Regions from separate parts of the Arachidicoccus ginsenosidimutans genome, predicted to be linked through region 2. Evidence: riboswitches for the same ligand, from Rfam matches in the RefSeq annotation. Region 2 holds a riboswitch; the other holds the start of a gene.
What was found. A riboswitch is a leader RNA that binds a small molecule or an ion and turns the genes downstream of it on or off. The one in region 2 is predicted to bind cobalamin.

Region 1: another riboswitch for cobalamin. It lies ahead of metE (5-methyltetrahydropteroyltriglutamate--homocysteine S-methyltransferase); the one in region 2 lies ahead of A9P82_RS03920 (TonB-dependent receptor).

What each region holds. Positions count from the first base shown of each region.
Region 1 covers NZ_CP015971.1:2,167,760-2,171,188, forward strand. Annotated here, with positions in the region: gene A9P82_RS09770 (Bax inhibitor-1/YccA family protein) at 1-26, opposite strand, end outside; gene A9P82_RS09775 (polysaccharide deacetylase family protein) at 143-1,054, opposite strand; cobalamin riboswitch at 1,187-1,376, shown strand; gene metE (5-methyltetrahydropteroyltriglutamate--homocysteine S-methyltransferase) at 1,527-3,429, shown strand, end outside.
Region 2 covers NZ_CP015971.1:850,836-854,264, forward strand. Annotated here, with positions in the region: gene A9P82_RS03920 (TonB-dependent receptor) at 1-1,558, opposite strand, end outside; cobalamin riboswitch at 1,667-1,865, opposite strand; gene coaD (pantetheine-phosphate adenylyltransferase) at 1,874-2,344, opposite strand; gene A9P82_RS03930 (aspartate carbamoyltransferase catalytic subunit) at 2,426-3,349, opposite strand.

The sequences.
Region 1 (3,429 bases), 1.3 Mb from region 2:
GGATTACTTGATTTAAATAGAGCCATAGTTTAAAAATTTGAAGTAAAGGTAATACTTGAAAGTCTAATACATTATTAAAAAATATTGCCGCAGGTGCCCGGATGATTTTCTACCATTTATCTGTGCATCTGTGGTACTCCAATTATTGTTTCGCGCCGGGATAATGTTCCACCGTTTCAAACACATATCCGGGATTGCGTGTTTTTAGCAGCCGCATAAATTTGTATAAAGAGTCGGAATAATTCGGTCGGTTAAACATTCTGTCGTGCGACAAAAGAACCACCGCATTTCTACGATGCGTGTGATGATTGTTCAAGGCATTTTCCACCATGCGCACCATTGTTTCCGGCGTTTGCACAGGCACGGAACCATGACCGCTTGGGTCGCGTTTGAAATTCCATTCCGTGTCCCAACCGATAACGTTGTACCCTGCGGAATCCAGCAACTCACACACAGGTTTTACCAATGGATGCGCCTGCATACCCGTAGCTAAAACCCACGCACTATTGCCCGGCAAACGAATGAACTTTTTCTGAACATCGAGGCTCGCTTGCGCCTGCATAAAATCGTCAAAGCAGGAACGGACATGATGATAAAATGCAATGTATTTATCTCTGGCGTGCGTGTAACTGTGATTTGCCAAAAGAATTTCGGGATAAGCATTACGAATCGTATCAACTGCATCGTGCATAGCTTTCCCATAAGTCGCATGAAGCCCTACCATAAAGAAAGTTCCTTTTAGTCCAAGCGCTTTCAGATTGTGATATACATTCATTGTTCCGGGTTGCGGACCATCGTCAAATGTGAGAAAAACATACTTTTTAGTTGAGTCGATAGCAGCCGTGTCTGTGGCTGCTATCGTATTGACCGTTTTTGTTTTTACCGTACTGTCTGGAGGAATAATTGTTTCGCTTTTTACAGCTGTATCGTGCTTCTCAACCGTTAAAACAGTATCGGCTACGCTCGCAGGTACCGGAGCTTTTTCGCTGCGATTATTGTTGCATGCTGAAAATATGAAAACGCACATACCAACTTTGAGTAAAGAATATTTCATGCTGTATTTTTTATAAAACAAGAGCGAAGATAGTCGTTTGATGGTTAATAAATTGTTGATTTATAGAACAAGCTTTCTCGTGCTTCATCTACATTCATGTATCTTTATTAACTTCGCAGCCTTGTTCTTTGTTATACACCATAAGTTACAGGTTTTTCCGAAAGGAAAATTAAAAAGGAACCGTGTGTAAATCACGGGCAGACGTGCTACCGTAAGTTTCGTACCACACGATGCAACAATTTATATCCACTGATAAAATTTTATTGGGAAGGATGTTGCACCGGAAACAAGCCGGGATACTTGCCTTTAATTTTGGTCGGAGCTTTCACGATATAAAGCGGCGGCTGATGGGCATTTCAACAAATTCTTCTCCACAAGTTGAAGCACATCTTCATGTACTTACATCAACAAAAACTCCGCATAATTCAGAGCATGATTTTTATTGTTTCACGTTCTAAACAAATTAAAAACCATGTTTACGCAAAATTTAGGTTATCCGCGAATCGGTGGTAACCGCGAACTTAAAAAAGCCGTAGAAGCTTATTGGAGTAAGAAAATCTCCCAATCGGATTTGCAGCAGGCTGCACAACAAATCCGCCTGCACAATTGGCAACTGCAAAAAGATGCAGGCATTGATTTAATTCCGTCGAACGATTTTTCGTTGTACGACCAAATGCTGGATATGTGCCTTACGGTAAGCGCCATTCCACATCGTTTCCATCCGTTGATTGAAGACAAAAAATTATCCGAAACAGATTTATATTTCGCGATGGCGCGAGGCTTTCAAAGCGACGGCTTCGACATTACGGCAATGGAAATGACCAAGTGGTTCGATACGAATTATCATTACATCGTTCCAGAATTTTACGAAAACCAATCTTTTAATTTCTTATCTAACAAAATAGTTAATGATTATAAAGAAGCCAAGCAAGCGGGCATCGAAACGAAGCCTGTCATCATCGGTGCGCTTACTTTTTTATTGTTGGGCAAGGAAAAAGAAACGGAATTTAATCGTCTTGATTTGTTGAAAAACCTGTTGCCCGTTTATAAAGAAATATTGAAACAGCTGTCGGATTTGAATGTGCAATATGTTCAGTTCGATGAACCCATTTTGGCAACAAATCTCTCAAACACAGAATTGACGGCACTTTCAGCGATTTATACCGAATTAAAAAGTGCATTCCCGAACATTAAATTTGTACTCGCAAATTATTTTGAATGTTACGGCGAAAACCTTTCAACGGTTTTAGGTTTGCCTTTCGATATTATTCATTTGGATTTGGTAAGATGCCCTTCACAATTGGATGATATTATTGCTTCCGAAAAGGTTAGTTCACAAACGATATTTTCACTTGGTGTAATTGACGGAAGAAATATTTGGAAAAATGATTATGAAAAATCATTGGCAATCATCAATAAAGCCATTAATCATTTCGGAAAAGAAAGATTAATGCTTGCACCTTCATGTTCGCTATTGCATACGCCGTGCGATTTAGACAGTGAGAAAAAACTGGATGATGAATTGAAGAATTGGCTTTCATTTGCGAAGCAAAAAATCAACGAACTTGCCGAACTGAGCAAGATTGTTGATAACGCGCCCGAAGCAAATGAATTATTGGAGAAAAATAAAGCGGCAATTGCTTCACGCAAAAACTCTACGCGCATTCACAAAGGAGCCGTGAAAAACCGTGTGAAAAATATCACGGATAAAGATGCGGAAAGACAAAGCATTTTTGCAGAAAGGCAAGCAAAGCAGCACGCATTATTTAATCTTCCTTTGTTCCCAACAACAACGATTGGTTCGTTCCCGCAAACGACCGATGTACGCAAATTGCGCGCACAACTGAAGAAAGGCGAAATCTCTGAAACCGAGTATACACAAGCATTACAGGCTGCGACTATTGAAACAATCCGCTTGCAGGAAGAGTTGGATATTGATGTGTTGGTTCATGGCGAATTTGAACGTAACGACATGGTGGAATATTTCGGAGAAAACATTGATGGTTATGCTTTCTCAAATTTTGGTTGGGTGCAAAGCTACGGTTCGCGCTGCGTGAAACCGCCGATTATCTACGGCGATATTGAACGCAAAAATCCAATTACGGTGGAATGGTCATCCTTCGCGCAAAGCCAAACAAAACGCTTGATGAAAGGAATGCTCACAGGTCCGATTACGATGTTACAATGGTCTTTTGTTCGCGACGACCAACCGCGTTCGGAAACAGCTTTTCAACTCGCTTGGGCAATCAGAGATGAAGTTGTCGATTTGGAAAAGGCAGGCATAAAAATTATCCAGATTGATGAACCTGCCATTCGTGAAGGCTTGCCTTTGCGCAAAGAAAATTGGCAAACCTATTTGGCTTGGGCTGTGAAAG
Region 2 (3,429 bases):
CCAAACCTTTAATAAAAGCCTTGCCTACATTCTGCATACTCCATTGCGAAATGTTTTGACGCGGCATGGCAAGTATCATATCGTTGATACGATTATTATATCCATCAGCAATGAATAATATTGATTGTATAAAATTATTAAAGTTTTGTCGCCACGTAATTCCCAAATTATACTGCTTGGTATATTCCGGTTTCAGATTGGTGTTTCCTACTTGTGTGTAATACAAATCGTTGAAAGTAGGTATTCGGAAAATGTCTTTATAAAACGCTCTTAACCTTAATGGAACATTTTTCGATGGCTGATAAATAAATTCTACCGTCGGGCTGAAATGGTGATAATTAGCGGGTTTTGAGCGATGTTCTACTTTGTTGTTTACTGTTGTACTTAATAAGTTCCCGGCAATTTGCAATTGCTCAAATGAAAATTTTACGTTTACATTATTTAGCAAAGTATATCTCGTAGGTGTTGCAAAGTCTTGTTGGTTGCTGTGCAAATTATCAATAAAAAAATCGGTTGCATACGCTGCTTTCATAAAAGAAAAAAGTTGAAAAGAGTATGCACCGCTCACATAAAATTCGCGTTGGTAGAAAATCATTTCCAATCTATGTTGCGCGTTTTGATAAGCCGTGTCCAAGTAATCGGTATAAGTGTAATTATATTTTCCATTGAGCAATAATTCGCTTCGCGCTGATAACTTTTTTTTCCAAAAAGCCTGCGCGAAAAAATTATCGTCCCATTGGCGTTGTGTTCCTTGTCCGCTGTATAAAATAATAGCGCCGGGCAAGCCTCTTTGCGAATGATAATAATACGCATCAACATTCACAATATTGCTGTCATTAATGGCATATTGCAAATTATAAGCTGCATGAAAATCGTGAATATCCGCATTTGTTCTTCTGCCCTTTTCCGTAACAGAACCGTTTTTATAAGTGAAGTTATATTCGCCGTTTGCCTTTTCCCACGCGGCATTCAGCGAACTCGCGAGTTTATTGTTGAACTTGTAATGAATAGTTGCAGCAGGATTGATTAAACCAAAAGAACCCGTGTTTAATGAAGCATTTAGTTTTATTTTTTCCGAATCATTATATAATGGTTTTATCGTTTTCAATTCCAAAACAGATGCATATGAAAATGCACGTGCAGGTTGCAAAATATTTGTCGGTTGTGCATTATACAAACTGATTTGTTCAACATTATCCAACGAAATTTTTCCCAAATCAATCTGCCCGTTTTGTGCATCGTTCAGCATAATTCCATCATAGCTCACACCTGTGTGATTCGCGCCCAAACTGCGAACAGATATAGTTTTCAGTCCACCGATTCCGCCGTAATCTTTTACCTGAACACCCGAAAAATATTTGACTGCATCGGCAACAGTTGAACCGTTGATGTTTTGTAAATCATTTTGTTGCAGCGTTTGTACAGGTGTGATTGATTTTGTTGATAGTGGAATTATTTTGCCTTTTACTTCCACTTCTCTTAAATGATGCGCGGTATCTTCCTGTGCAAAAACGCACGATGAAATCAATAAAAATATAAAAGGTAAAATCTGCCGCACGCCTTATAAATAGCGGCTTCGAGAAGAAAATAGCAAAGCTGAACAAGACACAGCAAAATAGTTGCACGTCAAAATTCGTTCTTCAACTTTTCGTCCCGAAAGCCAATGAAATAATATGTGATAAAGGCAGGTCTTCCGGCTTGAAGCATTGTTGAAACCTTCCCATTTCTTACAACGAAACAGTGGTAATCTTCAACAACTTGTTTTATAAAAACTGCTTGTTACGGCTACGGGGATAGCGTTGGAATTTACACCAATCTTCCCTTTTAATTTTGTGTAAACAAAAACCTTAATCGAGCGCGAAGATAAAAGAAATTATTTGTGATAAATACTATTCTTCACAACATCGGGTAAGAAAGAACTCGCATCGCCGCCATTACGGATAACATCTCGCACAAGTGTTGATGCAACAGAAGAATATTGCGGCAAACAAGTAAGGAAAATAGTTTCAATGGAATTATCCAAACTGCGGTTCATATCAGCAATGGTTTTTTCATATTCAAAATCACTCACAAAACGAATGCCGCGAAGAATATACTGCGCACCTGTTTTTTTACAAAAATCAACTGTCAAACCCTCATAAACAGCGGCTTCCACGCGATTATCATTTTTATAAATCTCTTTAATCCATTGCAGGCGTTGCTCATCAGAATACATAGGAATTTTGCTGGCATTCGTGCCTATGCCGATAATTATTTTATCGAATAGATTCAATGAGCGGTTTACAATATCCACGTGTCCCAAAGTAATCGGGTCGAAGGTTCCGGGAAATAAAGCGATGCGCATTTAATTAAAAATTAGTAATTAAAAATTAATAATTGTTGTGTGTTCAATCCCAACAATCTTTTCAATCTTTCAAATCAAGGTTCAGACTTTCCCCGACAACAAATACAATGCAGCCATCCTCACGGCAACGCCGTTTTCTACCTGATTTAAAATAATGGAAAATTCGCCGTCGGCAACATCGCTGTCGAGTTCCACGCCGCGGTTAATCGGACCCGGATGCATAATGACGATTTCTTTTTTCAAAGAATCCAACAGTTTCCGGTTGATGCCGTAAGCCAGATTATATTCTCTCAACGAAGAAAATAGTGGTTGATTTTGCCGTTCCAATTGAATGCGCAGCACATTCGCCACATCGCACCAATCGAGTGCATCTTTTACTTTATATTCGATGTGGACATCCAGCGCTTCCTGCAAATATTTCGGAATCAAAGTTGGTGGACCACAAACCACAATCTCTGCTCCCATTTTCTTTAAAAGATAAATATTACTCAAAGCTACGCGGCTATGCATCACATCTCCGATAATCGCAACTTTTAATCCTTCAAGCGTTCCGAATTTTTCTTTCATCGAAAACGCATCAAGCAAAGCCTGCGTAGGATGTTCGTTGATGCCGTCGCCTGCGTTGATAATAGCCGCATCAATATGTTTTGCTAAAAAATGCGGCGCACCGCTTGCACTGTGACGCATTACCACCATATCTACTTTCATGCTCAGGATGTTGTTCACGGTATCGAGCAAAGTTTCGCCTTTTTTCACCGACGATGCGGATGCGGAAAAATTGAGCGTGTCTGCCGAAAGCCTTTTCTCCGCAAGCTCAAACGACATTCGAGTGCGCGTGGAATTTTCAAAAAACAGATTGACAACGGTAACATCGCGCAACGAAGGAACTTTTTTTACGGGGCGTTGCAATACTTCTTTGAATTGATTGGCAGTTGAAAGAATGAGGCTAATGTCTTCTTTCGTAAGGTCTTTAATGCCTAACAAGTGTTTTGTTGAGAGTGTCATTAAAAAGCAAAGTTAGGAGATTTTTTATAAAAACAATTCTGACTTATTCACATTAAAAAACCATCCGTTTTCACGAATGG